DNA from 3 places in the Rummeliibacillus sp. GQ308 genome. Region 1 is predicted to be linked to each of the others. Evidence: riboswitches for the same ligand, from Rfam matches in the RefSeq annotation. Region 1 holds a riboswitch; each other region holds the start of a gene.

Region 1 (7,552 bases):
AGAAAAAGGGTTTATCGGTGTAGCGGGGTTTGACCTTGTAATAACAAAGAATGGGCAAGTAAAAGCTATCGACTTGAACTTTAGACAGAATGGTTCTACATCCATGTTATTGCTGCACGAACAACTTGGAAAGCCGGTAAACAAGTTTTTAGCTTACCGATCAAATGATCAACGTGATGCATTCTATACAGCGATAAAAGAGTATGTAGAAAAAGGCGTACTATTCCCATTAGCCTACTATGATGGAGATTATTTCGAGGGGAAAATACCATCAAGATTTACCGGAGTCTGGTATGCAGATTCAATCGAAGAAATTGAACGGTATGAAAAAGAACTTATGGAAAAAAATGTTTTAGAAAACGGACCAGAGGATTAAATCCTCTGGCTTTTTTTTGATTTGTTTAAGCCCAAACGTATTATTTATGGTAGAATTTTTTAGTAGTAGCACTGTAAAATTAACAAAGAAGATCCTACTTTTAGTAGAAAGAGCACTTTTATTATAGATGAACAATAATAACCAATTGATAAGTAGATATAGAAAATTAAATGAATATGGGGAGAAAACCAATGAAGAGCTGGGAATTTATATTACGCGATTATATGATTGGACGTCCAGTCATTGCTATTCAGTACGATGAGGACGATCCAACAGTTGGAGAAATTGTTGACTTAAATAGAGAGCTGCCTTACGGGCAAATTGAAGTAACAGAAGACGGAAAATTAGCATCACTTTTAATTGAAATGGAAGACATCCTGGAACACAATGATGTGTCACTTGATGAGTATGAAGAATTAACCCAAGAGGATTTAATGGGAATTGCGGAAGATTTTATAGATGAATTCTATCAAAAGGATCTTACTTTCCGCAGTATTTCTGAATGGAATGGTGAATCATACTTGTTAACGTTTGAAGCAAAAGATGTTGCACTAAATCTATTCTTGCCTAATTCAGGTGTGACGTTAGAAATAAATAAACAAGGTTTTATCCTGTCGGCTACTTTTAATCAGTCATATTATCAGTTAGCCTATCCAGATATTCAGATTTCTGCTGAAGATGCTAAGGAAATTCTTTTTGAACAACCGCTTGTCGAACTTGCGATTACAGACTTGAATGGGGAATTACAGCTTCTCTACAAACCAAAAAGTGGGACTTTTAGAGTACATGTAGACGGTAGTCTCCAATACGAAGAAGATTTTATGGAATATGGGGAGCAAAATGCGAATTCCTTTGAGCCCGTTACAGTAACCGAGAGCGTAAAGACATTGCTTGGTGTAACTGATGATATGCAATTGATTGAGGACGGGGCGAATCGTTTTTGGTATACAGGCAGTTCGAAAAACATCGATGAAGAAGAACCTGTTATTAAAATTGAAAACATAGATTCTATGTTTATGGAATACGAATCGCTGGTAGAGTGGGAAGAGCAGAAAGAAGAACTGCCAGAAGCTACATTAGCTAATAAAGCAAAAATGTTCCTAGAGGCGATTGTGGGGGATGTCCATGAAAAGTACCTGTTAGAAGTACAGCAAGGGGAAATGGAGTATTCGTCATATGGCATAATAACAGAAGAAGACTTGTCAGAAGAGGAACGACAATTCTTTGAAGAGTTGGAGTTAGAAGAAGAGGATGAGTTTGACGCAGACTTTGACTTTGAGCCATATACAACATTTTCATTTATAAGACAGCATAAGGGTGTCCTATTAAGTGATTACACCATTCATATCAATGTAGGGAAATATACGGGGATTATTCGTGAATGTTCGCTGCTGTTGCCAAACGAAGGGAAGTTAAATACCCTTGACATTGTACCAGTCCTGACTTTAGAGGAAGCCGACGCTAAATTTAAAGAACAGCTGGAAATGCATCTTGCACGAACTGAGGTCAATGATGAAGAAGATGAAGACCTAATAATATACGATTTGACTTATGAAGCCGAATTTCCAGTTGGAAAAGAAATCATGGCTATTAATGCTATGAGCGGGGAAGTCTATTATGCAGAAGAAGAATATGAGGAAGATTGATGGATAGAATCTTTTAAATTGTTGAAATATTATTGACATACATTCCATCCCTATTGTAGACTGTTTAAAACATAACTAAATATAGCCTCACTTATACGGTGAGGTAGAGGCGCAGTATTTATTAGTTCTTAGTGGAGTTAGAGAAAGCGATGAGTCTAAGAAGAAGGAAATATTGCCGAAGTGTGTAACAAGTTTCTCATTGTTGCATGCTGGGTCTGCAGTGAATAACTGCAGGACTGTCTCAATAAATTTCTATGGTTTATTGAGTTGTGCTATCTCAAATTGGGATATAAGTAGAGGATTTAGGACTAGAATTACGTAGCCCTGAGTTCAACTCGGGTCTATAATTCTAGTCTTTTTTATTTAGAAAAAAGGGAGAGATCAATATGAAAAAAATAGGAACACTGTTATCAAGTATTTTACTAATTGCTGTGTTAATTCTAACAGGGTGTAGTTCTAAAGAATCAGGTGATGCAAAGTCTTCAGGCAGCAAAGGAAGCGACACATTTACAATCGGCATGGAAGCAGGTTATCCGCCATTTAACTGGACGCAAGGTGACGATTCTAATGGTGCGGTTGCCATTCAAGGGAACGCTGAGTATGCAGGTGGGTATGATGTTCAAATTGCCAAAAAAATTGCAGATGGCTTAGGGAAAAAACTTGTCATTTCTAAAATGGAATGGGACGGTTTAGTGCCAGCTTTAGCTTCAGGTAAGATAGATGCAATTATTGCAGGAATGTCTCCTACTGAAGAACGCAAAAAGACAATCGACTTCTCTGACAATTACTACACATCTCATCTAGTAATGGTCGTTAAAAAAGGAAGTAAATATGAAAATGCCACTTCAATTGAAGATTTTAAAGGGGCAAGAGTAACAGCTCAATTAAATACATTCCACTACACAGTTATTGATCAAATTCCAGGCGTAAAAAAACAAACAGCAACGGATAATTTCTCCGCTATGCGTGTGGCTTTACAAGCAGGCAAGATGGATGCATATGTTTCAGAGAAACCAGAAGCAGTATCGGCAACTTCTGCCAATGATCAATTTAAAATGGTTGAATTTAGCGAAGGCAAAGGATTTAAAACAGCGGCAGAAGATACACAAACAGCAGTGGGTATTCCGAAAGATAGCAAATTAACAAAGAAAATCAATGAAATACTAAAAGGCATCTCAGAAGAAGAGCGTACAAAAATGATGGATGATGCCATTAAACAACAACCAGCAGCCAAATAATGCAAAAGTTAACTTAGTGAAAGTCCTCTTCAGCTTTCACTAGCTTTGCATCAATTGCGCTTTAACATGTAACATTCACGCCAAAAGGATATGGCAATGATTAAAGCTTGTTATACGAGAGACATAAGCATCTGTTAAGGCGCTGTTTGGAGGAGGAAAATAGATGAGTTTAGAATGGTTTATAGAGATTATCGTCAATAATTGGCCAATGTTTTTAAGAGGCGCATGGATGACGTTGCTCATTGCGACAGTTGGTACAATTTTTGGCGCCTTAATTGGCTTAATCATCGGTATTATTCATACAATCCCGAAAAGCAAAAGTAGAATTAAAAGAGTATTTTTAAAATGCGTAAGCATCATTTTATCGGTATATGTGGAATTTTTCCGCGGAACCCCAATGATTGTGCAAGCGATGGTTGTTTACTTTGGTTCTGACCTGATATTTCACATTGATATGAACCGTACATTTGCGGCAATGTTCATTGTTTCTGTCAATACAGGGGCTTACATGGCAGAAATCGTACGAGGCGGCATTATTAGCATCGACAATGGACAATTTGAAGCAGCACGCGCGATTGGTATGAATCATTGGCAAACGATGGTTCATGTCGTTTTGCCACAGGTAATGCGCAATATTTTGCCAGCTACAAGCAATCAATACATTATGAATATTAAAGATACATCAGTGTTAAATGTCATCGGTGTTACCGAATTATTCTTCCAAACGAAGACGATAGCAGGCAATAACTTCCGCTACTTTGAGTCATTCTTTGTCGCCTGTATCCTCTATATGATTATGAATATTATAGTGACGCAAATATTAAGATATTTCGAAAGAAAACTTGCCGGTAATGCAACATACCAACTGATAGATAACCAAGAAATGCTGAATGGACAGAAGGCATCTTAATAACAGAGAAGGGGGATTCTATGGAAAATATTATCGATATCATGCATCTCAATAAATCCTTTGGATCACATGAGGTATTAAGAGATATTAACTTTTCTGTTAAGGAGGGTGAAGTAGTTTGTGTGATTGGCTCTTCGGGCTCAGGAAAATCAACACTGCTGCGCTGTATTAACTTGCTTGAATCACCCACTGGCGGAAAGATTTTATATAAAGGACAGGATATACTGGACCAAGGGCATAATTTAAATACATACCGTACTCACCTCGGCATGGTATTCCAGCAATTTAATCTATTTAATAACTGTGATGTATTAAGCAATTGTATGGTTGGACCAATAAAAGTGTTAAAGCGGCCAAAGGAAGAAGCGAAGGAAGTGGCAATGAAATATTTAAAGGTTGTCGGGATGGATCGTTACAAAAATGCTCGTCCCCATCAGCTTTCAGGCGGCCAAAAACAACGTGTAGCCATTGCCAGAGCCCTCTCTATGCAGCCTGATGCGCTACTGTTTGACGAACCGACATCTGCCTTAGACCCTGAGATGGTAGGGGAAGTCTTGAAAGTGATGAAAGAGCTGGCGAATCTAGGTTTAACAATGATTATAGTGACACATGAAATGGAATTTGCAAGGGAAGTTTCCGATCGTATTGTCTTTATGGATCAAGGTGTTATTGTAGAAGATGGCAAGCCAGAAGAGGTATTTAATCAACCTAAGAATGAGCGTACAAGGGCATTTTTGCAAAGAGCATAACAAAATACAGGGAACCATTAAATGGTTTCTCGAAATCATAAAAGCTCATTGATCAAATGAGCTAACAGTTAGACGATATCCACGCCCTTAGTAGCGTGTATATCGTCTTTTGTTGTTTATATGACTTATAAGTTTCCCCGTATTTTTTCATTCTAGTGCAATCATGGCAATATAAAGAGAATATATTATCTGATTGGAGGGGAATCTCCATAGGCATTAGTCAAAAAAATTGGTTGAAGTCGGAAACGATATGGATGCTATTGATCGCTATTTTAACAGCTGTCAGTAGCGAAATTAAACTCTCTCCCTTTCAAGGTGAACCGTTTCGCTTTGGGGTAGGCAGTATAACTTTCTTAGTGCTTCTGTTAGCTCGGAAACCAAAGTCCGTTTTAAAAACAGGTATTATAACGGGGATAACCGTAGTTCTTTTTCGTCTCATTATTTCAGTTATATTTTACAGTGGCACGTGGGACAATAGTTTTCAAGAACATCTTCCTGCGTTTTTTTATTACTTCTTGTATGTTCTCCTATTTCAATTCATAAAGCTGGAGAAATTTATTGATTCACCATTTAAATTAGGTTTAATCGCTACAGGGATTGAAATTGTGGCGAACACTGCGGAGCATATGCTGAGATACCTTATGTCAGTTACCAATATAGGTATTTCTGATCTGCTCTTAATTGTGATGGTTGCTTTTTTAAGAAGCTTTTTTGTTGTGGGTATTTTTAGTTCAATCATTGCGATGGAAGAGAAAAAACGAGTAGGTGAACAACTATCACTCGACTCTGGCTTATACGTAGAAACGCTCTATTTGCAAAAAATGATGAATCATATCGAACAAATTATGGCTGATAGTTATGACTTTTATCGAACATTGAAAGCTGATAATCAATCAAACCTTAGTGTACGTGCGCTCCATATTTCCCAGGAAATCCATGAGGTGAAAAAGGATGCACAAAGAATCTTTTCAGGTCTGTCAGACATATCTCTAGTGAAAACAAATGAGGAGTACTATTTATCGAATATTGTAGAATTTGTAGAAAAGGCAAATTTTAAATATAGCAGCATGTTAAATAAAAGAGTGGAACTCAAAACTACTCAGACGGTCGATTTTATCCTATCCCAGCAAAATCCTATTCTAGCCATTCTTAATAACTTAGTTGCAAATGCTGTGGAAGCAATCGAGGACTCTGGCATGATAAGTGTGTCTATATGGGCAGAAGGGAATATGATTCATTTTAAAGTGCAAGATAATGGGACTGGCATTAAAGAAGAAGATATGGATATTATCTTTGAACCGGGTTTTACAACAAAATACAATCAACAAGGCGTTGCGGCTACTGGTATTGGCCTTTCACATGTAAAAGAAATAATCAACATGCTTGAAGGAGAAATTAGGCTCGAAGATCAAGCAGACGGCACAGCCTTTCATATAAGGATTCCAAAGAAAAACATAGAAAAGAGGGTTGAGCAAAGATGAGATACTTTATAGTCGATGACGATGCGGCGAGCCGCCGTATGCTAAAGCAAATTATTTTGGAAGGAGATATGGGGGTCATTGTCGGTGAAGCAGATAGTGGTATTAGTGCTATAGAGTCGATTTTATCCAGTGATCCAGATTTTGTGCTGATTGATTTACTGATGCCTAATTTAGATGGTATTGAAACAATTGAACAATTGCGCAAACAAGGTTTTAAAGGATATTTTATTATGATATCTCAGGTAGAGAATAAAGAAATGGTGGGCCATGCATATGAAAAGGACATTGAATTTTTTATTCATAAACCAATCAACAAAATTGAAGTGCAAAGTATCCTTAAAAAAACGTCAGAGCGTTTTTTATTAAAGAAATCCCTATTGACCATCCGTAAATCACTCTTAAATTTCGAGGCAGAAACACGAGAAGAGTCACATCGAACGATCAAGGATGTGGTTTTCTCCATATTAAATGATATGGGAATCGTTGGTGAAGCAGGTAGCGATGATATTGTAGCCATCATTGAATTCTTAGTATCGAGAGAAGATAAACCAAGGCAAATTCCTCCATTAAAAGACTTATATGAAGAATTGGCATGCCGAAAAAAATTAAGCAGCTCTGAAATTATTAAGGAAAGTAAAGCAATTGAGCAAAGAATTCGGCGTACGCTAGTGATTGCTATGAATAATTTAGCAACTTTAGGGGTAGTAGACTATACGAATCCGGAATTTGAGTATTATGCACCTCGTTATTTCGAATTTGCCGAAATACGAGGTTTAATGAACGGCATACAACAGAAGGCTCTAACGCCAAAGAAGATGAAAGTAAATGTGAAAAAATTTCTTCAAGTGCTGTATGTAGATGCAGAAGAAAAATTCAAACACCCGCCACGTTATGATGCATGATGTTATAATTCTCTTTAAAAATTTTAAGTTGAATAAATATTTTTGAATTTTTATTTCATAAAAAATGTCGGATGGTGTCGGATTTTATATGTCTTAGGTACAATAAAAATAATTCACAAAAAAGTTGTAATTTTTAAAAGGGGTGACTTGAATGAAACGAATAAAAATCGGATTGGCTTGGCAAATTTTAATCGGGCTAATTCTTGGTATTATAGTAGGTGCTGTTTTTTACGGAAATGAAAACGTACCC
Region 2 (7,552 bases), on a different contig from region 1:
GATCAATCATATTGAATATGCCTTCAATAATGGGAAAATCAAGCCTGTTATCACAATTTTTGAGCCTGGCCGTGTCCATATTTGGAATCATCAATTGATACGCTATGCGGGTTATGAATGTGAAGATCAAACCATTGTGGGTGATGCGGATTCGGTTGCTTTTACAAATGAGTGCTTAAAACTTGGATGGAAAGGGAAGGGAGGGCAATTTGACGTGTTGCCTTTAGTTATTCAAGTTGATAATCAGCCACCTAAGTTCTTTGAGATTCCTTCTATATACATAAATGAAGTGGAAATCAGGCATCCGGAATATAGCTGGTTTTCTGAGTTGCATTTAAAGTGGTATGCAGTTCCTATCATTTCAAGTATGCCTCTTGAGATAGGGGGAGTCGTCTATACTGCTACTCCTTTTAACGGTTGGTATATGGGAACGGAAATTGGTGCAAGAAATCTTGCAGACGAAAATCGTTATAATCAGCTTCCTTTCATTGCGAAGAAGATGGGTTTAGATATGCGATCAAACACAAACTTGTGGCAAGATCGTGCACTAATTGAATTAAATGAAGCCGTTTTGTATTCCTTCCGGGAAGATGGTGTCAGCATTGTGGATCATCACACTGCAGCACAGCAATTTAAACGTTTTGAAATGAACGAAGAAGCGGAAAATAGAGATGTGACAGGCAATTGGACTTGGCTTATTCCGCCTCTATCGCCGGCTTTAACGCATATCTTCCATAAACCGTATAAAAATAAAAAGAACACTCCATCTTATATGTATCGGCCATCACCTTTCAAAGGGGTGGGAGACAGATAAAGCAGAGAAGAATAAGAATGAAAAAGCGCTCATTAGCTACAAGCTAATGGCGCTTTTGCTATTGTTCTTTCGTTACAAATCGGTCTTTAGCAGAAATGAATGCAAAGACGAACAAAAGGACTGTGACAATAAGATATAAGCTGTTCGCAGCATGCCAACTATTAAAGCTATCATGGATAAAACCATATAGTACAGGTCCTACTGCAGCGAGCAAATACCCGATGGATTGTGCGGTGCCTGAAAGTTCAGCTGCTTCTTGAGCGTTGCGTGAACGAAGAGAGAAAAGCATCATAGAAAGACTAAAGGATGCCCCTCCAGCGAATCCAATCATTAACATCCATAACAATGTAAGCTCTGTCCAATTCATAAATATACCTGCGAAGCCTGCAAAGTAAAACAGTGACAATAATGCAACGAGCGGTCTTTGGTCAGCTTTTTTACCTGCAAGAATCGGGGTTAAAAAAGTCATTGGCAATTGTGCTATCTGTAGAATAGAAAACATCCATCCCGCTTTGCTCGGGCTCATGCCTTGGGTTTCAAGCAGCCCTGGAATCCAAGTAGCCGTCGTATAAAACAACAGGGATTGTAGCCCCATCGTGAAGGTGATAGCCCAAGTAAGAGGATACTTCCACATAGGTTTAGTGCGTTGAGAAGGTTCATTGTTGTTTGTCACCTTCACATGATTCTGCAGCTGCGGTAACCATACTATGATAGCGAGAATGGCCAGAATACCCCAACAGGCAAGAGCTCCCTTCCATCCGATTGTTGTTTCTGCTATTGGATTGCTCACGCCCGCTGCTATACTGGCGGATAGGTTCATGGAAACAGAATAAAGTGCTGTTAATAATCCTACTTGAAGAGGAAACTTTAATTTAATAAGAGCAGGCAAGAGGACATTGCCAAATGAAATAGCAACTCCGATGATAATCGTTCCAAAGAATAAGAAAAAGATACTGCCCGCTGAACGCATTAAGATACCTATAGCCAAAAGTATTAAGGCTGATAACAATGTTCTTTCAAATCCAACACGCTGTGAAATTTTAGGGACAAATGGTGAAATAACTGCAAATGCAAGCAAGGGGATAGTTGTAATCAATCCCGCCCACACATTTGATATAGTGAGCCCTTCTTTAATATCTGCAATGATAGGGCCAACAGCAGTGAGAGGGGATCGCAAAGTTGTGGCGATAAAGATAATACCGAGCACTAAAAGCCATGTTTTTTTGTCCCATGACAGCTTCTTGTTTCGGTTCGTAGCTTGTTCTGAAGCCAAAGGAAATCCTCCTTTTGAATTTTTAATAGATATTAAAAACGTACAGGAATCATTTTGCTTTATCAATATTTGTTTTACAAAACATGTCCCCTTCTTTCTAAAATATAGTAATTTTCTATTTACCCTTGTAGTCATGTGCTTAATATATTACAATGTAGGTAACTTAAAACTATATATTGCATGCCTCATCCAATAGATGAGGTAGAGGTCGCGGTATTCATGAGTATAATCGACGAGGCGAGAAAGCGTTTAGGACTCGATTAAAAAGGGAATATTGCCGAAGTACAAGCAAGCTTTTTATTGCTAGTGCTGGGGCTGCTATCGAAAGGTGCAGAACTGTCACGCCAATGTCGGCGTGTTGAGCTATCTTGATCAAGGTTGATGGGGAATTCGGACGCCATCTCAGTTATATATGTGATGGCTTTTTTATTTAAATTTTAGCTGTTATAGACAGCTGCGAAGAATACCTTCAGCTCGACCTTTTCTTGCAATGAAAAACGGAAAGAGGAGAGTTATGAATAGAGTAGAAACACATACAAATGCAGGAATACGAACAAACATTAAACATGATTCTCATTCAAATACACAACAGAAACTGAAACGCAGCTTAAAAAGCCGCCATATTTCCATGATTTCACTTGGCGGTACAATCGGTACAGGCCTACTTCTAGCAAGCGGCAACTCGGTTGCAGCAGCGGGTCCCGGAGGAGCATTGTTAGCTTATGGACTAATTGGTGTAATGGTATTTTTCCTTATGACAAGTTTAGGGGAAATGGCCGCTTATATGCCTGTATCAGGATCATTCAGCACGTATGCTTCCAAATTTGTTGATCCTTCATTAGGATTCGCGCTTGGTTGGAATTATTGGTACAACTGGGCAGTAACGATTGCAGCTGAAATTTCAGCTGTAGCGATTGTTATGAAATATTGGTTCCCACATACACCTTCATTTATTTGGAGCGCTGCATTTCTTATAATTATCTTTACTTTAAACTTTTTGTCAGTGAAAAGTTTTGGCGAAAGCGAATATTGGTTTGCGCTTATTAAAGTGGCAACAATTATTATATTTATCATCATTAGTTTCTTAATGATTTTTGGTATTCTCGGCGGACATGCTCCGGTCGGATTTACTAATTTCTTTAAAGGCGACGCGCCTTTCCATGGTGGATTTTTTGCTACATTAGGCATTTTCTTAGCTGCAGGCTTCTCCTTCCAAGGGACAGAATTGCTTGGGATTACAGCTGGTGAAACGGAAAATCCTGAAAAAACAATCCCACAGGCTGTGCGCTCGGTCTTTTGGCGAATTCTATTGTTTTATGTTTTAGCTATCTTAGCGATTGGCTTATTAATTCCTTATACGGATGCACGTTTAGCAAATAGCGATGACGTGGCAGTAAGTCCTTTTACATTAATATTTGAAAATGCAGGCATTGCCTTTGCTGCTTCTGTGATGAACGCAGTTATTCTTACGGCGATTCTTTCAGCCGGCAACTCAGGGTTATATGCAGCATCTCGTACATTACGTGAATTAGCAGTGGAAGGTAATGCACCGAAGATTTTCAAAAAGCTAAACAACCGAGGTGTTCCTGTTGCAGCACTTGTTTTAACAGTAGCAGTGGCTTGTTTATCCTTTTTGGCATCATTTTTTGGATCTGGAACAGTGTATATCTGGCTTTTAAACGCTTCTGGTATGTGCGGTTTCATTGCATGGCTTGGTATAGCGACCAGCCATTATCGTTTCCGAAAAGCATTTGTGGCACAGGGCCGTGATCTCTCAGAGTTGCCTTATCGCTCTAAATTTTTCCCGTTTGGTCCGATTTTTGCCTTTGTCCTTTGTGCGATTGTTATCTTAGGACAAAACTACACAGCGTTTACAGGCGACCATATTGATTGGTATGGCATCCTAGTATCCTATATTGGCTTGCCAATCTTCCTTATTATCTGGTTTGGCCATAAACTGAAATGCAAAACAAAGGTTGTACGTCTAGAAGAGGCAGATCTGACAACGAAACGCCAAGTACAATAATTTAAATCTTGAAGGCTAATCTATCAACGTTGGTAGATTAGCTTTTTTGTTGTGAATTGAGCCGTTTCGTTTTACATAATGTTCGCTTTTTAAATGTTTCTATCAGAATAATTAATCTGTTTATTCGGTTTTGGGTTATTTACCAACACTTACAAAGAGAATTTATATTGAATTTTACGTTTTACATGCTATAATAAAGATAATCAAAATTACATAACATTCACTCATATAATAGCAGGGATATGGCCTGCAAGTTTCTACCAGATTACCGTAAATGATCTGACTATGAGAAGCAATCTAGTAAATAGTTTGTTCATTACATTCTATTTGCTATTACTTTCGACAATAAGTCGAAGGACTTTGCTCCACTCGTAGATGATTGGATGTATTAGTTCTTCGGCTTTTTTGTACGTAAAAAAGCAGAAGTGCTAATGAAAAGAAGGGAGTTCCTCGTGTTGAAAGCACTTCAGGATAAAATCGTAAACGAAGGGAAAGTAATATCAGAGGGAGTTTTAAAAGTAGATTCTTTCTTAAATCATCAGATTGATCCACAATTGATGAAAAAAATTGGTCAAGAATTCGCGGAGCTTTATAAAAATGAAGGAATTACAAAAATATTAACAATCGAATCATCCGGCATAGCACCAGCTGTGATGGCTGGCCTTCTATTAGAAGTGCCTGTAGTCTTTGCACGTAAAAGCAAATCGGTGACGTTGATTGATAACCTATATACAACTGAAGTATATTCATTCACTAAGAAAGTAACTAGCACGCTGACAGTGTCAAAAGATTACTTAACAGAAGATGATGTAGTACTTGTCATTGATGATTTTTTAGCTAATGGCGAAGCAGCTAAAGGCTTAATTCATCTTATCGAACAAGCAGGGGCAACTATTAGCGGTCTCGGTATTGTTATCGAAAAGGGATTCCAACAAGGTGGTCAGGTTTTACGCGACAAAGGATATCGAGTGGATTCACTGGCAATTGTTTCATCATTAGAAAACAAAGAAATCCAATTTTCTTAGGAGGCGGCAAAGAATGAACAAAGCAAAACTTGCAACACTGGGCATTCAACACTTATTGGCGATGTATGCAGGTGCTATATTAGTGCCGCTTATAATTGGTGGGGCGTTAAAGTTTAATACAACACAACTAACGTACTTAGTTTCGATTGATATCATGATGTGTGGGATTGCTACATTATTGCAAGTTGCACGAGGCAAAGTATTTGGTATTGGCCTTCCTTTAGTGCTCGGGTGTACGTTTACAGCCGTTACACCTATTATTGGCATTGGCGACAAATATGGCCTTGGTTCAATTTATGGTGCGGTCATCACTTCAGGCTTAATTATTGTTTTGATTTCAGGTTTCTTTGGTAAACTGGTTAAATTCTTCCCTCCGGTTGTGACAGGTAGTGTTGTAACAATCATCGGAATTACATTAATTCCAGTAGCTATCAACAATGCGGGCGGTGGACAAGGAGCAGCTGATTTCGGATCTGCTTCTAACATTACACTTGCGTTTGGCACGCTTCTTGCGATTATCTTGTTATACCGATTCACAAATGGATTCTTTCGTTCGATTGCGATACTGATCGGCCTAGTACTTGGCACAATTGCGGCAGGTTTTATGGGTAAAGTTGACTTTACTCCTGTAAAAGAAGCAGCATGGGGCCAAATCGTAACGCCATTTTACTTCGCAACACCAGAGTTTCACGTTGTACCTATTATTACTATGACGCTGGTGGCTCTAGTATCTTTGGTTGAATCAACAGGTTCTTATTTTGCATTAAGTGATATGACTAATACGCCAATTGATGATAAAGCACTTGCAAGAGGATATCGTTCAGAGGGCTTAGCTTCTATTATCGGTGGAATCTTTAACTCATTCCCATATACCGCTTTTTCACAGAATGTAGGCCTTATGCAATTGACTGGCGTTAAAAATCGTGCAGTTATCTTTATTACTGGTATCTTTCTTGTAACATTAGGATTCTTACCTAAAATTGCGGCATTAACGACAATTATTCCAACTGCTGTGCTTGGTGGGGCTATGATTGCTATGTTTGGCATGGTGGTTTCACAAGGTATTAAAATGTTAGGCTCTGTTATTGGTGAAACAGAAGGTAACCCTATGATCGTTGCATGCGCGGTAGGAATGGGGCTTGGCGTGACTGTAGTTCCCCAAATTTTTGACATCTTACCTGAAAGTGTACGTATATTAACAAGTAATGGCATAGTGGCAGGAAGTGTAACAGCAATTGCAATGAATATAGTCTTTAATATGCTTCCTTGGGGCCGTAGTGAAAAGGTAAAATCAAGTTCTTTGGATAGTTCAATGAAAAGAGAAGCCGTTTCAACTAAAGGCAAAGAGCTTCCGAAAAATAAGAGTTATGGTCAGGTTCATTAGTACAAATCAGTTTCCTTCTATTAATGAAGGAGGAATTTAAAGAATAAAACGGTGCCCTTCTTCAACATCTAGAAAATGTTGAGGAGGGGCATTTACATTTCCCACTTTTTCATTTGTTCTTCCTCAGCGATTAATTGCAGGTCATATGCATTTATTAAAAGAATTTCATAGTCAAACTTGTCGGCATACTGCGCGGCAAGTTTTTTTATATACTTTGGCGAGCCTTCATTTTCTTCATCGTATACGATTAAAATGCCATCCGAATGCTGAATAAGAAATTTATTGCTCTCAACAAACTGCCAAGGTGCTTCATAAGGACGATTCGTTAGACTTGTGGTGTAATCAGCGAGAGAGAGTATCATTTCGTATTTCTCTTGCTTTGCTTCATTCCATCTCTTCTCTTGATCCAAAAAAGGTGTCATAATGGCATATTTCAGTTCGGGATATTCTAATTGAAGGTCCATCACAATTTCCGCGGCCCATGTTTCTACTCCTAGCGCACCGGTCATTATTATCCACTCAAGACCTTCTTCAATTAATGGTACCAACCTCTCTTTGATAGCTTGCTTGATTATAGGAATCCCAGCATGCTTATCGTCAAAGATGCCAAGTTCGTGTGCCTTGTAACCAGTAATGACGAGTCTTTTTATCATTAGAACACTCCTTTGGTGAGAAATATAAAAACCGATTTCCCATTAGCCTAAAAGAAACCGGTTGACTGATATAAATATAGAAATAGTTTATAGGTTAAGCAGAAATGTGCTACAAAACCTACATTTAATTTTACAATAGTTGGCTTTTGATGGCAACGAGGGTGTACGGGGATCTAATTAGTTCTTATTTATAGAAGATACTCTTATTAACTACTCAAAGGTGTAGCATCTGTTATTACGACTTCATTGATATTGGAAGAGAAATTAGTGTGTGTGATGAGGCGATTATAATAGAAGCAGTTTTGTATAAAACAATAATTGAATTATGTGTTGACATACCTTCTAGAAGTTGTTATTATATAAAAGTTGCTGATAGC
Region 3 (7,552 bases), on a different contig from region 1:
GGAAAGCCTTTACCGTTTTCTAATACATGCGTGCAGGCTGTCACAATCATACCGACGCCTTCTGAACGGCGTGCATAATAAGCAACCTCCGCATCAGTAACGGTTCCATCGGCATTGCCAGAGTAGTTCGTCATTGGTGCCATCACGACTCTGTTGCGCAATACTACTCCGTTTTTCAAGGTATATTCTTCAAATAAATCTGCCATACATATTGACCTCCTATTTTTCATTTCTTCACTAATTTATCGTATTCTGCAAGTAATCATGTGTCAAAGAATTGAAACTTTCTGGGAAGGCCCCTCTTACTAGTTCACGTTCTCCAATAGTTTTGTGATTACTGAAAAACCCTGAGTTGTATATTTTAAAGATACTAATTTGATGTGGAGATGAAGTGGGAATAGCTGCGTTTTGCTAAGAGTAGTGGTAAGCCCTGAGTTGTCTTCGCTAATCCAACTTCAGCTATTTCGCTGAAAAACAACTGCAATTCAATTTCTCCCGCCCTCTTAGTCTCCTAACATGGAATTACTGATGTGTTATAATCCATTCTGCCGCTTCGCTCAAGTCATTACATACTGCATCGGCTAGTGGATCGCGTTCACCTAAATAAACTGTTTTCGCCCCTGCTTTCTCCCCCGCCATTATATCTGTATCGGTATCACCAACCATAAAGGATTTTGATAAGTCAACTTCATATTTTTTTGCTAGGTCTTCAATTAACTTGCTGTTAGGCTTTCGGCAAGCACAACCAGCTTTTGGTTTATGTGGACAATAGACTGCCTCATCCACACGGGCTCCCTGTTTCTTTAACTCCTCAATCATATGCAAGTGGATTTTTTTCAATTCCGATTCTTTCATATATCCAAGACCTACACCGCCCTGATTGGTGACCACAAACACAAAATCAAAATAGGCATTCAATTTTTTTATTGCTTCAGGAACACCTGGCAAGAAATATAAATCTTTCGGTTTGTTCACAAACTTTACCCTCTTGGTTAGTACCTCATTAATGACCCCATCACGATCTAAAAATACGGCTTTTTTCATATATATAAGCACCTTTCTTTAGCGTTTATCTTCTTCATCATTGTCACATTTTACTAATTCTAAAACAAACATTCTTTTATGCTTAAGCGTTTCGATGAAAGAGATTCGGGTATATTTATGTTGTAATCGCATATCAAAAAAATGAAACAAATAATGGAGGTAATACACATGGATAAAAAAGTATTAGGAATTTATAACTCAAGCGCGGAAGTGATTAAAGCTATTGATGAATATCGCCAAAAAGGATATGCAACTGACGATTTCTCAATTGCCCTTAATACAACAAACTTCCCTTCTGCTCCATCAGTCGTAAAAAATGAAACAGGTGTACTAACAGAAGATGTCGGCGGTCGCAATATGGAAGAAGATGAAGGTTTCTTCGATCGCCTAGCAGCAGTATTTAAAGGTGATTTCCACACAGATGTGGACCATGCATCTTATTACGAATATTTCTTAACACTTGGCTTTGATGAAGAATCTGCTCGTCGCTACGAACGCGATATTAACGATGGCCGTATTCTACTTTTAGCAAACAAAGAAGATGATGCCCTTTTAGGCACTGCTGACCCACTAACACCAGTAGACAACCAAGAGGCAAATGTAGGTCTTGATACCACAGTAGCTACTAATGATACAGTGGATGTTAATAATACAGTGGCAGATGAGCAAACATTAAAATTGCGCAAAGAACAACTTGATGTTGAAAAAGACCAAGTACAAACTGGTGAGGTTGAAGTTCACAAAGATGTTGTGGAAGAACCACAAACAGTCAATGTACCTGTCACACACGATGAAGTGTATGTAGAAAGACGAAAAGTTACTGATGAAGCAGCTGCCACTACAGATGCTTATGCTCCAATGGGTGAAGATGACACCATCCGTATTCCAATCGTCGAAGAACAAATTGAAGTGACGAAAAAACCAGTGGTAAATGAAGAAGTAGTCATTGGTAAAAAACAAGTGACCGAAACAGAACAAGTCACTGATAATCTAAAACGCGAGGAAGCACGCATTGAAACGACTGGTGATGCTTCTGTCACAGATAGCGATGTAGATGATGCAAATCGTGGTGCTATTACCGAGCAAGAACTATACGATCCTGCTAATAAGCACGATAATGACCTTCAAAAAGACAATCTTGATGATACGCTTACAGCTGGCAATATGAATGCCAATATTAAAAACAGAGAAATATAATAATATTTGGCTTTCTATCTTGTAAAAGCATAGCTAGACTGCTATACTTTCTGTAATTGAATATTCACTTATTTCAATATCTTTTGAAATAAGGATAGAGGCGCAAAAACCATGAGTAAGCTGCAAGAGGATGATGAGATCCGACTACTGCAGTGGAAAGGGGAATTTGCCGAAGCTTAGAGAAACTCATATTTCTCTATTGCTGGGCCTGCTGTTGAATAAACACAGGACTGTCATGTAGGAAACTATATGGAGGGCTATCGTACGCATGGAGATGACTTTATGAATTCTCGCAGCAACGTAGTCACATCACGTTGCTGCTTTTTTTGCGTTATTTTCTATACTGCCCTTCTCCAAAAAATGAAAAGGAAGTGGAGAAGCAATGAATTTTGGAAGAATTATAACGGCGATGGTGACCCCATTTGACCAACAAGGAAATATTGACTTTAGAGCTACTCGTGAGCTGATTAATTATCTTATCGAAAACGGCTCAGATGGCATTGTGGTAGCTGGCACTACAGGTGAATCCCCTACACTCACAACGGCAGAAAAAATCAGTTTATTTCAATTTGTCGTAGATGAAGTAAACCATAGGGTTCCTGTTATTGCAGGCACAGGATCTAATAATACAAGGGCATCCATTGAACTGACTAAGTCTGCTGAAGACATAGGTGTGGATGGAATTATGCTTGTTGCACCTTACTATAATAAACCATCACAAGAGGGCCTTTATCAGCACTTCAAAGCAATTGCGGAATCAACACAGCTACCAATCATTCTCTACAATATCCCTGGAAGAAGTGTTGTCAATCTATCCGTTGAAACAGTCACTCGCCTTGCCGCGATTAATAACATCGTGTCCATTAAAGATGCGAGCGGAAACTTGGATGCAATGGCTGAACTCATTACGCAAACACCCAATGATTTCAGTGTCTATACAGGAGAAGACCATTTAACGCTGCCATCTCTATCGATTGGTGCTACTGGCGTTATTTCCGTATCCTCCCATATTATTGGAAATGAAATGCAAGCGATGATGGAAAAGTTTAAAAACGGGGATGTGATGGAAGCTGCGGCAGATCATCGTAGGCTCCTCCCTGTATTCAAAGGATTATTTAGCGCACCTAACCCTTGCCCTGTAAAAGCTGCTCTGAATTTGAGAGGAATAGCAGTAGGCGGTGTACGTTTGCCTTTAATACCCCTTAATGAAGAAGAAACTACTGAGTTACAGCATCTATTGCAGTCTGTATGTAAAGAAGACACAGCTTTAAGAAGCTAACTTAAAATAGGCACCAAAGTTCCGTAAGAAGCGTACAGTATAGTAAAAAAAGGAATGATGTTTTGTATCACTATCATTGTCCATCTTGCGGAACATCCCACGGCTATTATCCGAATAGCCCCTCCCCTTACCAGTTTCAAAATCAATACCAGCAAACCTACCAAAGTCCGAATAGTGTTTATTTAAGAGATTATGGTCCAACACCTTTTGCTGTCAATATAGACACAGCAACAAAACAAAATACGAACTACCGCACAGCGCTGTGGACCGGTGAGCATTTACAGCTTACGCTGATGAGCATTCCAGTCGGAGGAGATATTGGTTTGGAGATTCATCCGAATACGGATCAATTTATTCGCATTGAAGAAGGCGAAGGCCTTGTACAAATGGGCAAAAATAAACAGTTCTTAGACTTCCAGCAACCAGTGCGGGATGATTATGTCTTTTTTGTTCCAGCTGGTACATGGCATAATCTGACCAATACAGGCAACAAACCAATTAAGCTGTATTCGATCTATGCCCCTCCTAACCATCCACGTGGCACGGTCCATCAAACCAAAGCAATCGCCGAAGCGGAGGAACCTCAATAAATAATCATTAAAAAAAGCAGCCTCCTCCTTAAGGACGGTTGCTTTTTTTTAGATAAAGGATGTTTGTACCGTCAACTCTCCTTCTTTTAAATTTGAACAAAAGAAAGGAGAATCTTTTTAATCAAGATTCTCCTTTTCTACTATTATAGAAGTCGCTTATTTCAATGTAGCTGTAATGGTAATAGAAGGATCGTCCATGGATATGCTATAACGTCCTTTCTTTACCGTATAGACAAATTCACGCGGCTTGTCCCCAGTATCGAATGGTACATGTTTAATTAGTTTATGATTTTGATCATAAAAACGCATTTTATTATTACCATATTGAGTATGATTTGACGTTAATACAAATTTAAATTTCGTATCTTTTTCAACGTTCAGCGTATAAAAACGATTGTTTTGATTCGGTTCATTCATTTTTAATTGTGGTGACGTTTCATAGTAAATGCCCACATGCCCTGGAACACCTTTTTTTGTAGATGTCATCGATAATGAATACTTGCCATTTGGCGCATTGGTTGAGAAAAATGTTCTCGAAATTTTAACGACTGGATATGTTTCACCTGTTTCTTTATTCGTCAGTATCAGATTTTCAATCGGCGATTCAAATGAATTTTCGTTTTCTAGTGCATACAGCATGATATGTTTATCAGTTGTTAGGTTAAGATCAACGGATGGTGTAGAATGTTGATAGTACGGCAATTCCACTGCTCCATCTCTACCAGGAAGAAGTTCAGCCATAGTCGTATAGTTATATATTTTTTGATACAGTTTGAAATGGTACGGTGCATTCGGTTCCCCTTGCACTGCCACATAGCGCATACCTTTTTCGAGATAACGTAATTTTTCCGGTACTTCTTCATCCACATCGTTGATTTTTTCTTTTGCGTCACTCATCCAAAAAACCTGATTTGGCACATCTGCATTTCCAGTAAAGTAATAGTTTCCTTCTACTTGATCAACATTGATAGCATAGTATGCAAAGCCCTTGTCATCAAAAGTCCCTGTTGCTTCTTCATTCACAGCTAGTGGTTCATATGTTGCTGTGGCAGAAGGTTGATCAAACGATATTTTTTCATTAAGTTCAGCGAAGCCTGCGATAAGTTCTTTTTCTAAAGCATCCGTGTTGATTGTTTCTTGTTGCTGTGCTGCTTCTTTTACAAGTGCACGTCGTGAAACTTTGCTATCTCGCAGTACTCTCTCGGCTCCCTTCGTATCAAATTTCACATTAGGATATTCGGGTGCTTTTGCGGCCGTAAACACAACATTTGCCGCCAATACTTGTGCAGTTAAAGCATCGATTTTTTGTTGTATTGTCGCTGATTTATCAGTAGACACTTTTTCAAATGCTTTAGTTGCATTCTCTAACGCAACATCTTCACGCGAACCAACTAATTCACCCTTTCTGTAAATATTCCCTTTATATTCCCCATCTAAAATCTCGCCATTCGCATGTTCAATCTCTTGTCTACCATATAAAAAATCTAATTTTTCTCTGATGGCTTTATCATTCGCTATAGTTGCATCTGTATGCTCTAGCTTTCCTATAATCTTTTTTAAATCGTTCATTTGCACTGTTAGTGTTAGATAGGCATCATGAGAATCTGATTCATCTTCAGTAATCCATTCTACATAGTCTCCAAAAATTGCATCGAAATGCTCTGTATAGTTTTTCAGTAACTCTGCAATTTTTGTATTTAACACTGCTGAATCTATTTTTGACGCTGTACTTAGCTTTTTGACTTTATCTAATTGTTCTAAGTAGTTTTGTGTACTTACACTGCGTATTCTCTTTCCGTTTTCATAAATGTACCCATCAATAGAACCATCTGCAAGCATATTATTGTAATAATATGTGCTTCTACCATCTGAAATCACTTTATTCTTAGGTGCAGGCAGCCCCTTTTCGTATAATTTGCCCTTATAAAGCATTGCTTGAGAAATACGTCCATCTTTAAATAAATAAGTTTTCTTTTTATAGCCGGCAAAATGATAACCTTTCGATAAAATACCATTTGTATAAAGTCTCAAACGATTAAAGTTATAATAATCATGATCGTTGTCGTAAAAGTATCCAATAACATAATCACCTTTTTTTATTGATTTATTTTCATACAATTTCTCGTTTGAATTGACAAAAATCCGTTTTGTTAAAACACCATCTTGGTAATAAAGGTCATTCAACTCACCTACAAAAAAGCTTTTACCTTGAATCAATTTTCCATCTTTAAACGCATATTTATAATCACGTGTTATATATAAACCTTTTTCAAGTTGCCCATTACGATATAGCTTTAAATTTTTTCCGCTACCATATTTAACGCGGCCAGGTGCTAGTGAGCCATCTTTATATAAGCAACCTTTATATACTTTGTAACCTTTCATTGGCTTACCCGTTGCCTTACTTAAGAGTACGCCATCTTTTAGTTGTACAGTAGCTGCGGCTGAAACAGTTGTGGTCTCAATTGTTCCGACAGATGACAGTAACATAGCTGTTGTTACTGCTACTAAAGTTATCTTTTTCATAAACAGAATCCCCTCCAATATATTCCTGTTATTATACCATTTTACCAAAATAAAATATCTTTTGTTTATTTTGCTATATTTTTTGTTAAATGAACAAATCAGAAGTGGTTAAATCACGTTAAACGATTAAATATTATACTAACCAATTCAGACAACAAGCCAATTCAGAGTGTATTCAATCTGTGTACTTGTACAGCACCCACGCAGCACAGTCCATTCTTCTTCTTTTAAAGTTAAACATAAAAAAGGAGAATCTTTATACAAGATTCTCCTTTTCTACTGATTTAATTAGCGAATACCTTTTATTTTGGTGTAACTTTAATAGTCAAAGGAGCTTTGAGGCTATAACGGCCTTTTTTCACGGTATAGACAAACTCCCGTTTATCAGTTCCTTCTGCGATAGTTGCTTTTTTCACTAGGTGATGGTTGTGATCGTATAATAGCATTTTTCCAAAACCCGTTAACTCAAATTTAAACTTTGTATCTTTTTTGACGTTCAGTGTATAAAAGCGACTTTCTTGATTCGGTTTATTAATTTTTAGATGAGGTGTCGTTTCGTAGCGAATCCCTGCATGTCCTGGAACACCTTTTTGCGTAGGTATAATCGACAATGAATACTTGCCGTTTGGCGCATTTGATGAGAAGTGTGTTGTCGAAATATGAACGACAGGATATGTTTTACCTGTTTTTTTATTCGTCAACACTATATTTTCAATCGTTCTTTTAAATGAATCTTCGTTTGATACCCCATATAACATAATATGTTCATCAGTTGTTAGGTTGATGTCAACGGACGGGGTTGAATATTGGTAATACGGTAATTTCACCCTAGGCGTACTTAAAGCATTTGGGCCAGGAGGAAGTACTTTCATTGTCGTATAGTTATATGTTCGTTGGTATAGTTTGAAGCGGTATG

What was found. A riboswitch is a leader RNA that binds a small molecule or an ion and turns the genes downstream of it on or off. The one in region 1 is predicted to bind lysine.
Region 2: linked by a shared signal. The riboswitch ahead of AC6CHJ_RS16150 (amino acid permease) and the one ahead of AC6CHJ_RS13930 (transporter substrate-binding domain-containing protein) in region 1 are both predicted to bind lysine.
Region 3: linked by a shared signal. The riboswitch ahead of dapA (4-hydroxy-tetrahydrodipicolinate synthase) and the one ahead of AC6CHJ_RS13930 (transporter substrate-binding domain-containing protein) in region 1 are both predicted to bind lysine.

What each region holds. Positions count from the first base shown of each region.
Region 1 is NZ_JCAXDQ010000004.1:86,815-94,366, reverse strand. Features, by position in the region: gene ldmS (L-aspartate--L-methionine ligase LdmS) at 1-376, shown strand, start outside; gene AC6CHJ_RS13935 (hypothetical protein) at 568-2,022, shown strand; lysine riboswitch at 2,119-2,305, shown strand; gene AC6CHJ_RS13930 (transporter substrate-binding domain-containing protein) at 2,409-3,260, shown strand; gene AC6CHJ_RS13925 (amino acid ABC transporter permease) at 3,424-4,170, shown strand; gene AC6CHJ_RS13920 (amino acid ABC transporter ATP-binding protein) at 4,191-4,919, shown strand; gene AC6CHJ_RS13915 (ATP-binding protein) at 5,174-6,400, shown strand; gene AC6CHJ_RS13910 (response regulator) at 6,397-7,302, shown strand; gene AC6CHJ_RS13905 (cation:dicarboxylate symporter family transporter) at 7,454-7,552, shown strand, end outside.
Region 2 is NZ_JCAXDQ010000007.1:43,280-50,831, forward strand. Features, by position in the region: gene AC6CHJ_RS16140 (nitric oxide synthase oxygenase) at 1-814, shown strand, start outside; gene AC6CHJ_RS16145 (CynX/NimT family MFS transporter) at 873-2,087, opposite strand; lysine riboswitch at 2,282-2,461, shown strand; gene AC6CHJ_RS16150 (amino acid permease) at 2,602-4,113, shown strand; purine riboswitch at 4,318-4,419, shown strand; gene AC6CHJ_RS16155 (xanthine phosphoribosyltransferase) at 4,545-5,138, shown strand; gene AC6CHJ_RS16160 (nucleobase:cation symporter-2 family protein) at 5,152-6,522, shown strand; gene AC6CHJ_RS16165 (SLOG family protein) at 6,615-7,175, opposite strand.
Region 3 is NZ_JCAXDQ010000003.1:79,474-87,025, forward strand. Features, by position in the region: gene AC6CHJ_RS12735 (NADH-dependent flavin oxidoreductase) at 1-206, opposite strand, end outside; gene AC6CHJ_RS12740 (D-glycero-alpha-D-manno-heptose-1,7-bisphosphate 7-phosphatase) at 523-1,044, opposite strand; gene AC6CHJ_RS12745 (YsnF/AvaK domain-containing protein) at 1,213-2,241, shown strand; lysine riboswitch at 2,329-2,509, shown strand; gene dapA (4-hydroxy-tetrahydrodipicolinate synthase) at 2,624-3,520, shown strand; gene AC6CHJ_RS12755 (cupin domain-containing protein) at 3,583-4,110, shown strand; gene AC6CHJ_RS12760 (hypothetical protein) at 4,267-6,636, opposite strand; gene AC6CHJ_RS12765 (hypothetical protein) at 6,939-7,552, opposite strand, start outside.